Regions from separate parts of the Mesorhizobium sp. M0243 genome, predicted to be linked through region 4. Evidence: riboswitches for the same ligand, from Rfam matches in the RefSeq annotation. Region 4 holds a riboswitch; each other region holds the start of a gene.
The links. A riboswitch is a leader RNA that binds a small molecule or an ion and turns the genes downstream of it on or off. The one in region 4 is predicted to bind cobalamin.
Positions count from the first base shown of each region.

Region 1: it holds a riboswitch for cobalamin, as region 4 does, so the genes downstream of both, metE (5-methyltetrahydropteroyltriglutamate--homocysteine S-methyltransferase) here and NKJ11_RS26730 (DUF1636 family protein) in region 4, are expected to answer to the same signal.
Region 2: it holds a riboswitch for cobalamin, as region 4 does, so the genes downstream of both, NKJ11_RS23725 (aromatic ring-hydroxylating oxygenase subunit alpha) here and NKJ11_RS26730 (DUF1636 family protein) in region 4, are expected to answer to the same signal.
Region 3: it holds a riboswitch for cobalamin, as region 4 does, so the genes downstream of both, bluB (5,6-dimethylbenzimidazole synthase) here and NKJ11_RS26730 (DUF1636 family protein) in region 4, are expected to answer to the same signal.

Region 1 covers NZ_JAMYSF010000014.1:68,760-72,968, reverse strand. The annotation lists gene metE (5-methyltetrahydropteroyltriglutamate--homocysteine S-methyltransferase) at 9-2,360, opposite strand; cobalamin riboswitch at 2,456-2,657, opposite strand; gene NKJ11_RS19170 (alpha,alpha-trehalose-phosphate synthase (UDP-forming)) at 3,226-4,209, opposite strand, start outside.
Region 2 covers NZ_JAMYSF010000020.1:120,046-124,254, reverse strand. The annotation lists gene NKJ11_RS23740 (DUF680 domain-containing protein) at 134-370, opposite strand; gene NKJ11_RS23735 (DUF680 domain-containing protein) at 439-639, opposite strand; gene NKJ11_RS23730 (DUF680 domain-containing protein) at 711-908, opposite strand; cobalamin riboswitch at 1,416-1,617, shown strand; gene NKJ11_RS23725 (aromatic ring-hydroxylating oxygenase subunit alpha) at 1,733-2,980, shown strand; gene NKJ11_RS23720 (FAD-binding oxidoreductase) at 3,006-4,106, shown strand.
Region 3 covers NZ_JAMYSF010000002.1:80,579-84,787, reverse strand. The annotation lists gene NKJ11_RS02470 (TetR/AcrR family transcriptional regulator) at 1-516, shown strand, start outside; gene NKJ11_RS02465 (hypothetical protein) at 801-1,784, shown strand; partial or broken gene bluB (5,6-dimethylbenzimidazole synthase) at 1,907-2,524, opposite strand; cobalamin riboswitch at 2,636-2,815, opposite strand; gene NKJ11_RS02455 (histone deacetylase family protein) at 2,937-3,863, shown strand; gene NKJ11_RS02450 (exodeoxyribonuclease VII small subunit) at 3,867-4,118, shown strand.
Region 4 covers NZ_JAMYSF010000026.1:68,083-72,291, forward strand. The annotation lists gene NKJ11_RS26720 (cobaltochelatase subunit CobN) at 1-1,139, opposite strand, end outside; gene cobW (cobalamin biosynthesis protein CobW) at 1,158-2,210, opposite strand; gene NKJ11_RS26730 (DUF1636 family protein) at 2,213-2,641, opposite strand; cobalamin riboswitch at 2,680-2,883, opposite strand; gene NKJ11_RS26735 (hypothetical protein) at 2,929-3,225, opposite strand; gene NKJ11_RS26740 (DUF6348 family protein) at 3,255-3,932, opposite strand; gene NKJ11_RS26745 (winged helix-turn-helix domain-containing protein) at 3,984-4,209, opposite strand, start outside.

The DNA.
Region 1 (4,209 bases), on a different contig from region 4:
GAGAAGCCTCACGCCTGCACTTTCTGCCGGAGCGCGCGTGCTGCAGCGACCATGTTCATGAGGGCAGGGCGGACCTCCTCCCATTTGCGTGTTTTGAGGCCACAGTCCGGGTTTATCCACAGTTGGCCGTCGGACAGTCGCTCGCGGGCAAGCATGACTAAGTCCGAGATCTCGCCGGCTTCCGGGACGCGTGGTGAGTGAATATCATAAACGCCGGGACCGATTTCGTTCGGATATTTGGAGCCCGTGAAGGCGTCCAACAGTTCCATCTTCGAGCGCGACGTCTCAATCGAAATGACATCCGCATCCATTTCAGCGATCGCGTGAATGATCTCGTTGAACTCCGAATAGCACATGTGGGTATGAATTTGAGTCGCGTCCTTTACACCCGTTGAAGCGATCCGGAAGCATTCGACAGCCCAGTCGAGATAGACTTTCCAGTCAGATTGGCGCAGTGGCAATCCTTCGCGAAAGGCGGCCTCATCGATCTGGACCATCCTTGCGCCGGACCTTTCGAGATCCGTCACTTCGTCGCGGATGGCGAGCGCGATCTGGCGGCAGGCTTCGGAGCGGGGTACGTCGTCGCGAACAAAAGACCAGTTGAGAATGGTGACTGGGCCTGTGAGCATTCCCTTCACGGGCTTTTCCGTAAGCGACTGGGCGAATTGCCACCAGCGCACTGTCATCGGATTGCGCCTCGATACGTCGCCGAAAATGATGGGGGGACGCACGTAGCGCGACCCATAGCTTTGTACCCAGGCATGCTGGGTGAGCGCGAAGCCGGACAACTGCTCGCCGAAATGCTGTACCATGTCGTTTCGCTCGAACTCACCGTGCACCAGCACGTCCAGCCCGATCTCTTCCTGCCAGCGAATTGCAGCCTCGATCTCCTTCTTCAGGAACGTCTCATAGTCGACATAGCTCAGCTGGCCCTTCGCATGAGCGGCCCGCGCCTTGCGTACCTGCGGCGTCTGCGGGAAGGACCCGATGGTCGTCGTCGGGAACGGCGGCAGCCCGAGTGAGCCGGCTTGGACTCTGGAGCGCTCGCCAAAAGCGCTCTCTCGTCGCTTCGCGCTGTCCTCAATGCTAGCGATCCGCCCCTGAACAAGCGGGTCATGGATCCTCGTGGATGTCACGCGCGTGGCGGCAGCCTCGGCAGACGCTTTCAACGCGCCTGCCACCGCATCCCTGCCTTGGGACAGGGCCCGGGCCAGCAAGACCAGCTCGTCGGTCTTCTGGGCCGCGAAGGCGAGCCACGACCTGATGTCGGCGTCGAGTTCCGTCTCCATGCGCAGGTCGATCGGCACATGCAGCATCGAGCAAGAAGGCGCGATCTCGACGCGGTCCAAGGGCCAGCCGGCGACGATCGGTTTGATGCGGTCGAGAATGGCGGGCAGGTTCGCACGCCAGACGTTGCGGCCATCGATCAAGCCAAGCGAGAGCACCAGATCCTTCGGAGCGAGCCGACCCACCGTTTCCAGCTGCTCGGGAGCGCGCACGAGATCAATATGCAGCCCGGCCAAGGGCAGAGAAACCGCGGTTTCGAGATTGTCTCCCAGCGACCCGAAATACGTAGCCAGCATGATCTTCAGCTCGGGCGCGGCTTTCGACAGCTGGCCATAGGCGAATTCGAACGCAGCTCGTTCGTTCGGGTTCAGATCGAGGACAAGCGCTGGCTCATCGATCTGCACCCAGTCGGCTCCCGACAGCTTCAGCTTCTGCAGGACTTGCTCGTAAACGGGCAGCAGCCGCGGTAGGAGCGCGATGGGACCGAACCCCTCGGCAGGCGATTTCGCCAGCTTGAGGAAGGTGATGGGTCCAAGGATGACTGGGCGTGTGTGAATGCCGAGAGCTTTAGCCTCGAGGAAGTAATCGACCGGCTTCGATGACGAGAGGGCGAACGTCTGATCATCATCGAGTTCCGGCACAATGTAGTGGTAGTTGGTGTCAAACCACTTGGTCATTTCCATCGCGGTTACACCAGGTCCATGAGCCTCCTCCTGGTGACCAGCGTGTCCACAATCCTCCGTCTGACCCTGGTTGCCGCGCGCCATTGCGAAGTAGATGTCAAGTGGGACCTCGCCGCTATTCCAGCCGTAACGGGAGGGAACGGCCCCAACCATGGCTGCGGTGTCGAGCACATGGTCGTAAAGCGAGAAGTCGTTCGACGGGATTTTCGACACGCCGCGATCGCGCTGCTCTTCCCAGCTAGCGGCACGGAGCGCCTTCGACGTCGTGAGAAGGTCGCCAGCGGACGATGTTCCGGACCAGTAGCTTTCAAGCGCGAATTTCAGTTCTCGCCGACGACCGAAGCGCGGCACGCCGAGCGTTGCTACAGGAATTTCCTGAGAGTCAGTCATGTCATACCCCGATGGTTGGGGCGCCGATGACAAGGAAGGCGCTAGCAGGCCGGCACGAACGCCGGCTTGCAGCGGCCACCGAGACACCCCGCCCGTGGACGTAATTCGCCGTGGCAGGTCTCCTGGCTCGCGGGGTCATAGCCTCTACCCGTCTTCCTGAGGGTATTCGCCTCAGTGACATGAGTGGGGTTGGCTCGCCGCTAACAGTTGCGGGGGCAGCGCCGGCATTGTACCGGCTTCCCTCTTAGCTCCGCTGCGGCAGCGCCGCACGCGAGAACCACGACACGCAGACAATCACAGCAGTCCGCTCTTTTGTCAATGACGCATAACGAAATGTTTATGTCGTTATGTGATTTCGCTTTTACGCTTGTCTAACATTGTGAAATATTCAGTCGCCCATTGGCGGCGCTGCTCCGCTGCCACCATTGTCCAACTAATGGATCCCTGTCGGGCTGCGACATCCCTCGCAGGTCGCCGATGAAGGATTTCGGACAAGACTTCAAGCGCGTGACAACGTCATTAGAATGCAGAAGATCGCATTGGTGGCGATGTTTAACGATGCGGCCGCAAGCCGTGCGTGCGTGGTAGAAGCGGTTTTCTCGGAGTGAGCGCCAAACCGTGGTCCGAGGGGAATTGGCACGCCAGTCGTCATCACGGGTGACTAGGCAATCGTGATGACTCCGCTCGGCGGCAAGAGACCACACTGACGGAGCCTGGCTCAAGGGTCTGATGCAAAGCCCGACTGTGGTCCCGATAAGCCGCTTAAGCCGCATTCAGGCGGTCAGGATAAGTATCTCTCTCTCCAAGCGCTCGGCATTGAGGGATGCGCAAATGCAGGCAAAGCTCGCGTGCTTCATATTCTGCATCATACGATCGGCAGGACCCAGTTTTTATCCAGTGCACGCGTCAGCGCGGTGTGCAATTCTGGCTCGGTCCGATACGAAGGCATTTGGGCCTCGCTGATCCAGCCCAAGCCAACATAGTGGAAGTGATCCGCAGGGACCGTAACCCGGCTGCTGTCCAGTTGCCGAACGAAGTCCGCTGACCAATGGTGGATCGTATACGCTTCAAGTTTGTCCATCATCCTCCGCCAGCGTTGGATGCGTTCTTCGCGCGGCATGCTGGCCGCTCTTGAGATCGCGGTAGCTATCTCGTCGGAGAGCCTCGGATTTACCAGCAGGGCGTCCTCGCCGAAGTCTTCGGCCGCGCCGGCAAACTTCGATAACACCAGAACGCCAGGGTCGCTCGGATCTTGTGCAGCAATGTATTCTTTCGCCACAAGATTCATGCCATCGCGCAACGGCGTCACAACGCAAACACGCGCGGCTCTGTAAAGACCCGCTATCTCAGCTTGGGTGAACGACCTGTTCTCATAGATAATCGGCATCCACTCGTCCGTGCCATGCCGGTTGTTGACTTGATTGACGAGTCTTTCGACGTCGCGCCGATATTCGCTGTACGCTTGGATGTCGCCACGTGAGGGAGTTGCGATTTGCAAGAGCGAGACACGTTGCGGCTCGACTGCCAGCAGATCGAAAGCTTTAATCCGATTGTCGATGCCCTTGGTGTAGTCGAGCCGATCGACGCCGATAACTAGCTTTGCTCCGCCAAGTTTCAACTGCGAAATGTAGGCTTTCTGCGCCTCAAGCGAATCTGCGGCACACTGTTCGAATTGCTTCGGATCGATACCTATAGGAAAATTTTGGCATTGCGTCTGGCCATGGTCCGAGAAAACGACCCCGTTCTTGCTCTCCAGCCCCAAATGAGATTGGACACAGGCGAGGAAATTGCTCACATCACGGTCGGTCTGGAAACCGAGCAGATCATACTCGAGCATACATTTCATTAG
Region 2 (4,209 bases), on a different contig from region 4:
GGTCTGGGGGGCGCTGTCTTGTGTAAACGAGACGGGCGTTCTGCGACGGGGCCCTGAGGCTGTAACGGGTTTTGTCGCAAAATTCGGGGGGGGATAGCCCCGCGGCTCTTTTGTTGAAGATCAGCTTCGGCTGTTAACGGCCGAAGAGGTTCCGGTCGCTGCCCTGAGGGGCGGACTTCTCCACGTCGCCCGACGAATTGAGCAGCTTCTCGACGAGGCCACCGCTGTTGCGGACCGAGCTCGTATGCGCGCTGTCAACCGAAGTAACCGCAGGCTGATTGGCGCCGTTGGAGCCAAAGTTGTCGCTGCCGGCGAACGCGCTGCCGGTGATGGCCAGAACGGCGGCGGCAGCAATAAGGATCTTGTTCATTTTAATCTCCTGAATTCTGGATTTCGCCAGGACGGCAGACACAGCTGCCGTCGCTTGCGAATTGGTTATTAGCGACCGAAGAGGTTACGGTCGCTGCCCTGAGCGGGCGTCTGGGCAGTCGATTCCGCGGTCTTGGTGGAAGCCGTGTACGACTGGTCCACCGTGGCGGCAGGCTGGTTGGAGCCGTTCGAACCGTAGTTGTCGCTGCCGGCGAAAGCGCTGCCGGAGATGGCCAGAACGGCGGCGGCAGCAATGAGGATCTTGTTCATCTTAAATACTCCTGAATGTCTGAATTTCGCCAGGGCGGCGGGCGAGCCCGCCGTCGACTGGGAATCGGCTGTTAGTTGTTGCCGAAGAGGTTGCGGTCAGCACCCTGGGCAGGCGCCTGAGCAGCCGGTTCCGACTTCTTGGTCGAAGCGGTGTACGAGCTGTCGACAGCAGTGGCTGCCGCGGCGTTCGAACCGTAGTGGTCGCTACCAGCGAAGGCGCTGCCGGAAATGGCCAGAAGGGCTGCGGCAGTGAGAATGATCTTTTTCATTTTTGTACTCCAGTATCGTCTTTTTCCGTCCGTCTAGCGGCGTGTCTTGGAAATGAAATCGCGTCGTTCGGACAGCCCCGATGTGGGAGGGCAACCCCGCCTTTTCCAATCACGAAGTTGTTCCGTGTGGACCATGAATCCACACCTTGAAATTGTGCCAAGGGAATCTACGGGTATATTTTTCTTCTTTAAATCAGCATGTTAAGTGTAACCGCTGGATGGATCACTGACTGTTTCAGAGGCCCAGCGTTCACACCGTCCTGCACGCACCGTCAACAGAAACGAACCGTTCGGTTCGATTTTAGATCGAGCTAATAGTCACTTTTCGAAACCGTTAACCTTTTTTGACCCCGCCAAGGGGTCCGATTCGGGGATATCGCAGCCGGCAAAATGGTCATCCGGGAGGTGGATTTCAGCCCGCGACGGTCTGCGGGAACGTTCGCATGCCGTGTCGCGCCGCATGGATACGATGTCGTTTTCATGCCGACGGCGCGCCCCCGATCGTGGTTAGATCATACCATCTCAGGTGCCGCTTCGTGACGACGAGGCGGAGAATTGGGAAGCCGGTCAGAATCCGGCGCTGCCCCCGCAACGGTGGTGGAGTTCAAGTCGCAACGGGAGACCACTGGGCAACTGCCTGGGAAGGTGTCGCGATGGTCCGCAAGGACAACTCCAGAGCCCGGAAACCAGCCCGAGATTGTTAGACTCGACTGATCGCGGTGGGCGGTCAAGAGGTGGATAGCGCATGTCTGGCACCTAGCCGGCCTGCGTTTCAATCCTTCCTCCATCACCACCAGTTCAGTCCTTAGAAACGAGGACAGGACATGGATACCCGCAACGACATGCTGAGGCTCTTGAACAGCCGCCGGCAAGGCTTTTCACTGGAGCAGCCCTTCTACACCGATCCAGACTACTTCAAGCTCGACATGGAGTTGATCTGGTATCGCGACTGGCTGTTCATCGGCCATGATTGCGAACTGCCGAAGCCGGGCAGCTACATCACCGTGCAGATCGGCGACTACCCGGTCGTCCTTGTCCGCGACCAGCACGGCAAGATCAACGCCTTCCACAATTCCTGCCGCCATCGCGGCAGCCGCGTGTGCAACGCGGAAAAGGGTACGGCGGCAAAGCTCGTCTGCCCGTATCATCAGTGGACCTATGAGCTGGACGGCCGCCTGCTGTTTGCCCGCCAGATGGCCGACGGTTTCGACAAGAGTGATTTCGGCCTGAAGCCGGTCGCCTGCGAGAGCGTCGGCGGCTACATCTTCATCTGTCTGGCCAAGGAGCCGGCGGATTTCGCGCCGATGCGGGCGATGATCGAACCCTATCTTTTGCCGCACCGGTTGCGTGAAGCAAAGATCGCCTTCGAGAGCACGATCGTCGAGAAGGGCAACTGGAAGCTGGTCTGGGAAAACAACCGCGAGTGCTATCACTGCGCCGCCAATCATCCTGAGCTGTGCAAGACCTTCCCCGAGGCTCCGACCGTGACCGGCGTCAATGGCGCCGACAGCGACCCTGAAATGGTCGCGCACTGGGCCAAATGCGAGGCATCAGGCCTGCCGAGCAAATTCCGCATCGATCCGGCAGGGCAGTACCGCGCCACCCGCGCGCCGCTGCTGCGCGATGCCGTCAGCTACACCATGACGGGAAAACGGGCGGTCCAGAAGAACCTGTCCGACAGCGTTCCAACCGACCGCATCGGCTCCTTGCTGCTTTATCATTATCCGACAACCTGGAACCATATCCTCGGCGACCATGCCGTTACCTTCCGTGTGCTGCCGATCAGTGCCACGGAAACCGCGGTGACGACAAAATGGCTCGTCCACAAGGATGCGGTCGAAGGGGTCGACTACGACCTCGCTGAGCTCACCCATGTCTGGACCGAGACCAACGACCAGGACCGCCGCATCGTCGAGGAAAACGCCTTCGGCATCCTGTCGCCGGCCTACGAACCAGGCCCCTATTCGGAGCTGCATGAGGGCGGCGTGATCCAGTTCGTCGAGTGGTACGCGTCGTTCATCGGACCGCGCCTTGCCGAAGGCGACCGGCCGGCCCTGCGCAGTGTCGCCTAGCCCAGGGGACAAGAGGATGAATGCGATGACGGACCTTGGCCTCTATCGCCATCTCGACCAGATGACGCCCTGGAACGACAGGCTGCAGGTGCTGGAAGTGATCGGCGTCAGTGACGAAGCGCCTGACGTGAAGACCTTCACCTTCCGCTCCGACAACCAGACCTGGTTCCGTTACAAGCCCGGCCAGTTCGTGACGCTGGAACTGCCGACATCGGACGGGCCGCTGATGCGCACCTACACGCTGTCGTCCTCGCCGTCGCGGCCGTTCTCGATCGCGGTGACGGTCAAGGCGCAGGCGGGCAGTACCGGTACGCGCTGGATGTTCGACCATCTGACGCCCGGTTCGCACGTCAAGGCCTATGGGCCGACCGGCGACTTCTCGCTGCACAGCCACCCGGCGGCCAAATATCTGTTCATTTCGGCCGGCTCCGGCGTGACGCCGATGATGTCGATGCTGCGTTGGCTGAATGACTGTGCGCCATGGACAGATGTCGGCTTCGTCAACTGTGCGCGCCGCCCGGAAGAGATCATTTTCCGCAAGGAACTCGAGCTGCTCGGCAGCCGCATGCCCGGCCTGTCGCTCGGCTTCATGATCGAGGAACGGTCGAGCCGCGAGGGCTGGTTCGGCCATATGGGCCGCATCGACGCGATCCGGCTGCCATTGCTGGCGCCCGATTTCCGTGAGCGCGAGATCTTCTGCTGCGGCCCCGATCCCTTCATGCGCGCCGTGCGCGGCATGCTGGAAGCCGCCGGCTTCGACATGGCGAAATACCATCAGGAAAGCTTCGCGGCGCCTGCCGTGGAGGAGATCCCGGCGCCGTTCTCGCCGCCGGCGGAAGACGGCGCCGCTGCTGCTGTCGAGGCCGTGACACCAATCCGGTTCTCGCTTTCCGATGTCGATGCCGAATGCGTCGCCGGCCAGACCGTGCTGCAGACGGCACGCGCCTCTGGGGTGCGGATTCCCGCCGCCTGCGAGTTCGGCCTGTGCGGCACCTGCAAGGTGAGGAAGGTCGCGGGCGACGTCGAGATGAGTCACAATGGCGGCATCCTCGATCACGAAATCGAGGACGGCTTTATCCTCGCCTGTTGCTCGAAGCCGCTTTCGGCGCTTGAAATCGAAGCGTGACCGGCTGCGCTCGCCCGGAGCCTGCGCCATCTTGCCAAAAACCCTGCAAATGGTTAGACGCCTGCAACGGTGGGGTTGACCGTAAGGCCCGAAGATCATCTCC
Region 3 (4,209 bases), on a different contig from region 4:
GCCTCGATGGATGATTTCACCGCTTCGGCCGGGCTGACGCGCGGTGCGCTCTATCATCATTTCGGCGACAAGAAGGGGCTGTTGCAGGCGGTCATAGCCCAGATTGACGGCGAGATGGCGGCGCGCATCAATGAGGTCGCGTCGAGAGCACCGACCCGCTGGCAACATTTCGTCGACGAGTGCTCGACCTATATCGAGATGGCGCTGGAGCCGGAAATCCAGCGCATCATGTTCCGCGATGGCCCGGCCGTGCTGGGGGATCCAGCGCAATGGCCGAATGCCAGTGCGTGCATCGCTTCAATGACCGACCATCTGACCGCGCTGCAGGAGGAGGGGGTCGTTGTCTCCAGCCTCGACCCCGAGACCGCCTCGCGACTGATCATCGGAGCGAGCAGCCAGGCAGCGCAACGGATCGCCAATTCGAACGACCCCGAAACGACGTCGAAGAAGGTGGTGACGGCGTTCAAGCAACTGCTTGAAGGCCTGCTGAAGAAGCCGGATCCGCAGTCGAATTGAAGTTCTCACCGGAGCTTTCGTGCCGGCAGCTGTTCACGATAGGAATTTTTTCTTGACACCATGCCCTCAGCTAAGGTATATATTCGTCCATGGTGCTGATTTGCGCCAGTGACCGGCCGCACAGGCGGGTTTTTCGTTTGATGCCCCGTCAGCCAACGCGCTGGCGGGCTCCGAACCAACCCGTTACCCCGAATTCGTCGCCCTTTGGCGTCAGGGCCGCAATTGACAATCGCCGGGTTGAGTCCATCCTCTTCCACCATCTCTGAGGCGGAGATTCGGGACACATGTGGGATTTCGAGATCGGCCGGTCGGTGTCCATCATGATGCGGACCTGGCCGTTCATCGTCTTTCGCATGATCGTCTATTTCGGCATCACGCTGGCCTATATTATGGCAACCGGCACCGGCGCCTCCGTCGGCTATGGCGTTGGCCATATCTCCACCGATCCCGACGGGCCGCTGTCGTTTGCCCTGTGGGGCGGCGTGGTCGGTTTCGGCGTCGTCTCGATCGCCGTCTACTGGATCCGCGAATACATCCTCTATGTCGTCAAGGCCGGCCACATCGCCGTCATGGTTCATCTGATCGACGGCCGCGACATTCCCGGCGGTCAGGACCAGATCGCCTACGCCAGGGATGTCGTCACCCAGCGTTTTGCCGAAGCCAACATCCTTTTCGTCGTCGACCGACTCGTCAAGGGTGCCATCCATGCCATCACCGGCCTGCTCGGCGGTATCGCCGCCTTCCTGCCGATACCAGGCCTGAGCGGCCTGGTCTCCTTCATCAACACGGTGATCCGCCTGTCGCTGACCTATGTCGACGAGATCATCCTCGGCTACAACATCCGCATCAATTCAGCCCCGCCCTTCGAGACGGCGCGCCAAGGCGTAGTGCTCTATACTCAGAACGGCAAGGTCATGGTCAAGAACGCCGTCTGGCTGGCGGTCATCATGTGGGGCATGTCGTTCATCATCTTTCTGATGATGCTGGCACCTGCCGGTGCGATTCTGTTCCTGATGCCTGGCCAGCTCGCCGGCTGGGCTTTTGTGCTCGCCATCGTCTTCGCCTGGGCATTCAAGGCGGCGTTCATCGAGCCTTTCGCCATCGCCTGCCTGATGCAGGTCTATTTCAAGACCATCGCGGGCCAGGTGCCCGATCCGGCCTGGGACGCCCGGCTGGCCGAGGCATCGTCGAAGTTCAGGGAGCTCAAGGACAAGGCGCTGGCCTCCTTCGGCGGTTCGCGCTGGGCTACGGCCGGCGCCACACCCTGATCGGCTGGGCGGATGGTGTCTGGTGAGGCAGGAACGGTGTTGAGGCGCGCCACGGTGGATTTGAGCTGTGTCTCGCCTTGCCCGGAAAAGGTCTCGCTCATGATCAGCTCCGGCAGCGGCAGCCGCCGTCCCCAGCCATGCGTTTCAAGGTCCGGTTTGGGAGCGAACTCGGAAACACGGCCGACGCAGAGATAGGCGACCGGCGTTACGTGATCCGGAATGGCCAACAGCCGCTTCAGCGCCTCAGCCTCGATGATGCTCACCCAGCCGACGCCAACGCCCTCGGCACGCGCGGCCAGCCAGAAATTCTGCACCGCGCAGACGGTGCTGTAGAGATCCATCTCCGGATTGTGCCAGCGTCCCAGCGGCGAACCCTTCGAGCGCTGCCGGTCGCAGGTGATGCAGATGTTGAGCGCGCTCTCGCAGATGCCTTCCAGCTTGAGCTTGCGGTACAGCGCCTGTTTTTCCGCCTCGATCGCCGGCAGTTCCTGTTCTCGCGCGGCCAGGAACAGGTCGCGCACCTCCGCCCGTCGTTTGACATCGCGAATGACAATGAAATTCCATGGCTGCATGAAGCCGACCGATGGCGCGTGATGGGCGGCAAGCAGCAGCCGTGCCAGCACGTCGTCATCGATCGCGGTGGGCAGGAAATGGCTGCGCACGTCACGCCGCGTGAACATGGCGCGGTAGACCGCATCGCGCGCATTCTGGTCAAATCCATCGTCAATGGCAGCGGTCATGTGTTCCGGCATCGCTTGTCCCCTTGCGATTGCAGATTCAAAACTGACAGAGCGTACTTTGTGCGTCCAAGTAGACGCACGTCGCTCTGATGCCATCCGCCTGACCACGCGGATGACAATGCCTGCCAGGCCGGTCTTCTGGCTCGGGATCAACCCGCGTCCGGTGCCTTCCCGTCATCGACAGTGGCATTTACCGGCGCGGTCCCCCTCACAGCGTTGGGCACGCCACGGAATTCAACCGTGTTCCCGATTCTCCCGCTTGCGGCGGGCACCAGGCAGTACCAGGGACCTTACGCCGAAGCGCCCGCGGGGCCAATGCCTGCGGCGACGCGAATGGACGCAGTCGCGATTTTCCCCAGTCATCGGCCGCCCGTGCATGGCCTTTGTCGATCCGGGTCACTAGATTAGGACGATGACCACCCGTCTCTACACCCATCCGATCTTCCTCGAGCATCTCACGCCGCCCGGACATCCCGAGCGGCCCGACCGCTTACGCGCCATCGAGCGCGTGCTCGACGACGAAGCCTTTGCCGGGCTCGATCGTATTCAGGCGCCGGAAGGCGACGAGGCCACCATCCTCTACGCGCATCCCGCCGATTTCGTCGCCCGCGTGCGCGCCGCCATCCCCGACGAGGGGATTGCCCGCATCGATGCCGACACCACTGCCAGCCCGAAGAGCTGGCAAGCGGCGATCACCGCGATCGGCGCCGCCAACGCCGCCGTCGATGATGTCTTTTCGGGCCGCGCCGACAACGTCTTCGTCGCCGCCCGGCCGCCCGGCCATCATGCCGAAAAGACCACGGCGATGGGCTTTTGCCTGTTCAACACGGCGGCGATCGCGGCGCGTTATGCGCAGAAGAAACACGGTGTCGAGCGCGTTGCCGTCGTCGACTGGGACGTGCATCACGGCAATGGCACGCAGGATATTTTCTGGGACGATCCGTCGGTGCTCTATTGCTCGACACACCAGATGCCGCTTTATCCCGGCACCGGAGCGAAGACCGAAACGGGCGCCGGCAACATCGTCAACGCACCGCTGGCGCCGCAGACCGGCAGCGAAGTGTTTCGCGATGCCTTCCTGTCGCGCGTCCTGCCCGCGCTCGACAATTTCGCGCCCGACCTGATCATCATTTCGGCGGGGTTCGACGCGCACCACCGCGATCCGCTGGCCGAGATCAATCTGACCGAGGATGATTTCGACTGGGCGACCGGCCAGCTGATGCAGCGCGCGGCACGCCACAGCGGCAACCGGCTCGTCAGCCTGCTCGAGGGCGGCTACGATCTGCAGGGATTGGCATTTTCGGTCGCCGCCCATGTCGGGCGACTGATGAAAGGATGAATGATGGCCGATGAGACCAACGAAGACGTCAAGGCGATGAGCTTCGAGCAGGCACTCGATGCGCTGGAGAAGATCGTCGATGATCTGGAGCGTGGCGACGTGCCGCTCGACCAGTCGATCAAGATCTATGAGCGTGGTGAGGCGCTGAAGGCGCATTGCGACCGGCTGCTGAAGGCCGCCGAGGACAAGGTCGAGAAGATCAGGCTGTCGCGCGACGGCAAGCCGGTTGGAACGGAGCCACTCGACGCGGATTGAGGCTCGGTCCGAACGATGGCCTCGCCTCACCGGTTTTTGGACATGATCATGATCGAGGATATAACTCGTTCCGATTGAAACAGCTCAAGGA
Region 4 (4,209 bases):
ACATGCATGGCGAGGTCGGCGGGCGCCAGGCCGCGCTGGTTGGTCTCCCAGACGTCGCGGCGGGTGGTGGCGACGATGACCTGGAAGACGGGCACGCCGGCGCGGTCGAACAGGGTCTCATTGCCGGGTTCGGCGCCGGACGCGAAAGCGGTCGCGGTGATGATGGCGGCGGGTTTCAGCGAGGCGAGTGCTGTTTCCACGAAGGCCAGGGATGCGGGGTCCTTGAGGCTGGAGACGAAGATTGGGACCGGATTGATGCCGCGCTGGCGGAGCGCTTCGAAAAGCGCATCGATGGGCGCGACATCGGCGGCCAATAGCATCGAGCGATAGAACAGGATGGGGATGATAGGAGCGTTGACGTTGTCAGCGTCGAGTTCCTTCACACCCCCCTCTGTCCTGCCGGACATCTCCCCCGCAAGGGGGGAGATTGCGCTGTCATTGGAGATTTCGCCAATTGTCGAGGTTGCGGACGCGTCAGCTTCTAATGAAACGGGAAAAGAGCCGGCTTTGATGCAGTCCGATCTCCCCCCTTGCGGGGGAGATGTCCGGCAGGACAGAGGGGGGTGTGAAGGATCACCAACGACCCCAAGTCCTGGCTCATAAAACCCGGCTTTCGGCACTGGAACCGGCTCTGCTACGTCCGCATCCGATCCAGCCAGCCCCGCCAATCTCCGCACCAGCGCGCTCATATTCGCCGGGCCGCCCTCGCGGAAATAGTCGAGCAGGCCATCGAGCTCCTCGCGCGGCAGCGTCGAGGCTTCGATCAGGCGCAGATCCTCGTCGCGGCATTCGCCGGGCAGCAGCGCCAGCTTTATGCCGTGTGCGCGAGCGGTCGAGGCAAGCTGGTCGCAGCCGTAGCGCCACCAGTCGTAGCCGCCGAGGATGCGCACGAGGATGACCTTGGCGTGGCGGGCGACGCTGTCGACCCAGAGGTCGACGGACATGGGATGGCGCAGGTCACGCAGGGCAGCCAGCCGCATCGAGGGCAGGCGGCCGGCATCGGCCTTCCAGGCTGCCGCCAGTCCGGCGAGGTCGCTGTCGGTGAAGGACAGGGCCACGATATCCGCCGGCGTCTGCCGCAGATCGACCGGCTCGGCGAGGTCGTCGAGCGAGGCGGATGTCGTGGTGAGGATGTGCATCGCAACCCGTGTCCGAGATCAGCCGGCGAGTATACGCTCGATCGCCGGGCGGTTCAGCCCCTTCAGGCCGATGACGACGAGACGCGAGCGGCGGTCGTCCTGCGCGGTCCAGGCGCGGTCATAGTAATGATTGACGCGCGGCCCGACGGCCTGCAGCAAGAGCCGCATCGGCTTGCCACCGACCTCGACGAAGCCTTTTACACGCAGCACGTTTTCTTCTTCGGCGACTGTGGCGACACGCTTTGCCAGTTCATCGGGATTGGCGATCGAGGCAATGTCGACAATGAACGTGTCGAAGTCGTCATGCTCATGGTCGAATGCGCCGTCATGGTGGGACTTGCGGTTTTCGATGTCGTCCTCGACGGCGAGACCGAGCCCGAGCAGCACGGAGGGATCGACCTTGCCATGCGACGTCGGCACGATCTTCACGGCGCGGGCGGAGTGTTCGCCAATGATGGCGTTGGCGCGGGCGGTGCCGGCGGCGTCCATCAGGTCGCTTTTCGACAGGATGATCAGGTCGGCGCAGGCGATCTGATCCTCGAACACTTCTTCCACCGGATCGTCATGGTCGAGCGTCTCGTCCCCGGCGCGCTGCGCCTGCAAAGCATCCATGTCGTTGGCGACGCGGCCTTCGGCCAATGCCGGCCCGTCGACCACGGCGATGACGCCGTCGACTGTGACGCGGCTCTTTACGCTCGGCCATTGAAACGCCTGGACCAGCGGCTTGGGCAGCGCCAGGCCCGAAGTCTCGATCAGGATGTGGTCGACCCTCGGCGTCAGCGCGAGGATCTTGTCGAGCGCCGGGACGAAATCGTCGGCGACGGTGCAGCAGATGCAGCCATTGGCCAGTTCGACGATGTTTTCCTCCGGGCAGGTGTCTATGCCGCAGCCCTTGAGGATCTCGCCATCGATGCCGATGTCGCCGAATTCGTTGACAATGATGGCAATGCGCTTGCCGCCGGCGTTTTCCAGGAGATGGCGGACCAGCGTCGTCTTGCCGGCGCCGAGGAAGCCGGTGACGACGGTGCAGGGAACGCGGGAGAGGTTCGCAGGCGAATCTGGGGCAGTCATGGTCAATCCTTCAGCAGGTCTAAGGGAGGGATGCGGGCAACGAGGCCACGCTTCAGGCTATCGGGGCGGCCGCGCCATGGAATCAGGCCGTCCTTCGAGGTGGCGAAGAGCTTGGCGCCTGTCACGAGGTCGGCGCCGCTGGTCGTGGTCAGGTCGCCGAAGACATAGCTCCAGCACCCGTCGCGCAGGATGGCGGCGCTGAGGCGGCGCTTGCAATTGCCGAGGCATTCGACGCTGCGGATGCGGATGTCGTCGCCGGATGCGGCGCGGCGCGTGTCGTCCGCCAGCAATTCGCCGGCGCGGGGATGAGCGTCGGCGCCGGTCTCATCGCGGCAGGAGGCGCAGACGATGATGGTGACGCCGGCCAAGGCATCATCATGGCCGGACGAAATATCCGCTGTGCCAGCCGAAAAACTGCTGTCGTGGTCCAAGATCGGGCTCCTTGCCCGGAAACCCGCCGGGCGATCGGATTCTAAAGTCGCAGACGGCAGGTCTCCTGGCTCGCGGGTCATCGCCTTGGTAGCCGCCTTCCCGGGAACTCCCCAGTGGCTTTCGGCCTTGGCTCTTCGCTTACAGTTGCGGGGACAGCCGCGGATTTGGGATTTTGCCCCGCACCGCATTCCCTCTTAGCTCTTGCCGTTGCGGGCAAGAGACCATCTGAACCGGATTTAGGCTTTTGCGGGCAGCGGTGTCAACGCAACGCAGGGGCAATCTGAAATCAGGGGCGGGGACGCTTCACTACCACTGACCGCTCTTCGCGAATGCCATCTTCGTTGTTGGGATCAGGAAAAGCTGTAACGAAAGCCGTCAGAAGGATATCTCCATCTTGCCGGTCCAGCCATCCGGCGCTGTCACCCACATCGAAGTAAATGCCATCAACTTTGAAGCCAAATGTGTCTCCAGCAGGTCTAGGGTAGCGTTTTCGGATTGCCTGCGCATGTACGTCCCATGAAAAGGACGAAATCCTATCGAGGCACTCCTGCACCTCTTGGGTCAGCCTGGCTTTGATATCCATTGTTTATCCGCTAGCCTGTGTACGTTGGCTCAATTGTTATCTCCCGGCAACGCAAGGATGACCTGACGCAGCGCCTGGTACCCGTCGCCGTGGTGCCAGTCCTGATCAACGAGGAGCTCTTGACCTTCCGGCCAAGTTTCGTTGTCCAGGAGAATTTCGTTGCCGACCAGTGCTCCGCCATAGCTCGCCAGGAATATCCGGATGAAATGACTGCCAGGGCGAACCTTAGCCGTGAACAGTTTTTCCAAGCGGGCATAAAACGCTGGATATGTCCGGTTGAGAGTGCATTCCACTGCAGCCTGTGTGATCACAGGTCCACCGTAGATCTTCCAGCCAGCATCATTCCGTTGCCAGAATGCAATCTGGGCTTGCATGTTCTCGCAAACATGCTCCGCAAGGCCCTCGATCAGCACATGAAATACACCGATCAGGAATTTTCCGAATGCTTGGAAAATCGCCTGTTCACGCGTGTCGCCCAGTCCAACAAAAGATTCGATGACCGGCTGAGTGCCTAGCAACGGTGAGAAGACGTAGATTTCGAGAACAAGCCTGCGACCCGAGCCTGACGGCTCCTTGTCGAAAACTTGGGCTTCAAAGCGCAGGTCTTCCAGTCCAATCCAGACATCGTTCTGTCCACGGATGGCGCTGATCCCATGCGCAATCAACGCTTCGTGGATCAGGTCGAGAACCTCTTGCGATGCCATCATTGAACCTAGGCCGACAAAACTCCCTCAAACGGCTGCAGCCGACGGCTGATGTCAAGAGCGCCCGTCGCTGATCACGCTCAGCAGCGCCGGACCCAAATCCCCGGCAGGCGTCACTTCGATGCGTTCGAGTCCGAGCCAGCCCTGCATCTGCTTCAATTCCTCGAACAGCTCTGCAGCGGTTTCAGGCGGTGCACCGGGCTCCGCATAGGCCGCATGGACGCGCAGTATGCTGGCCGGACGGTCGGCCTTGAGGTCGACGCGTGCCACGATCCTGTCG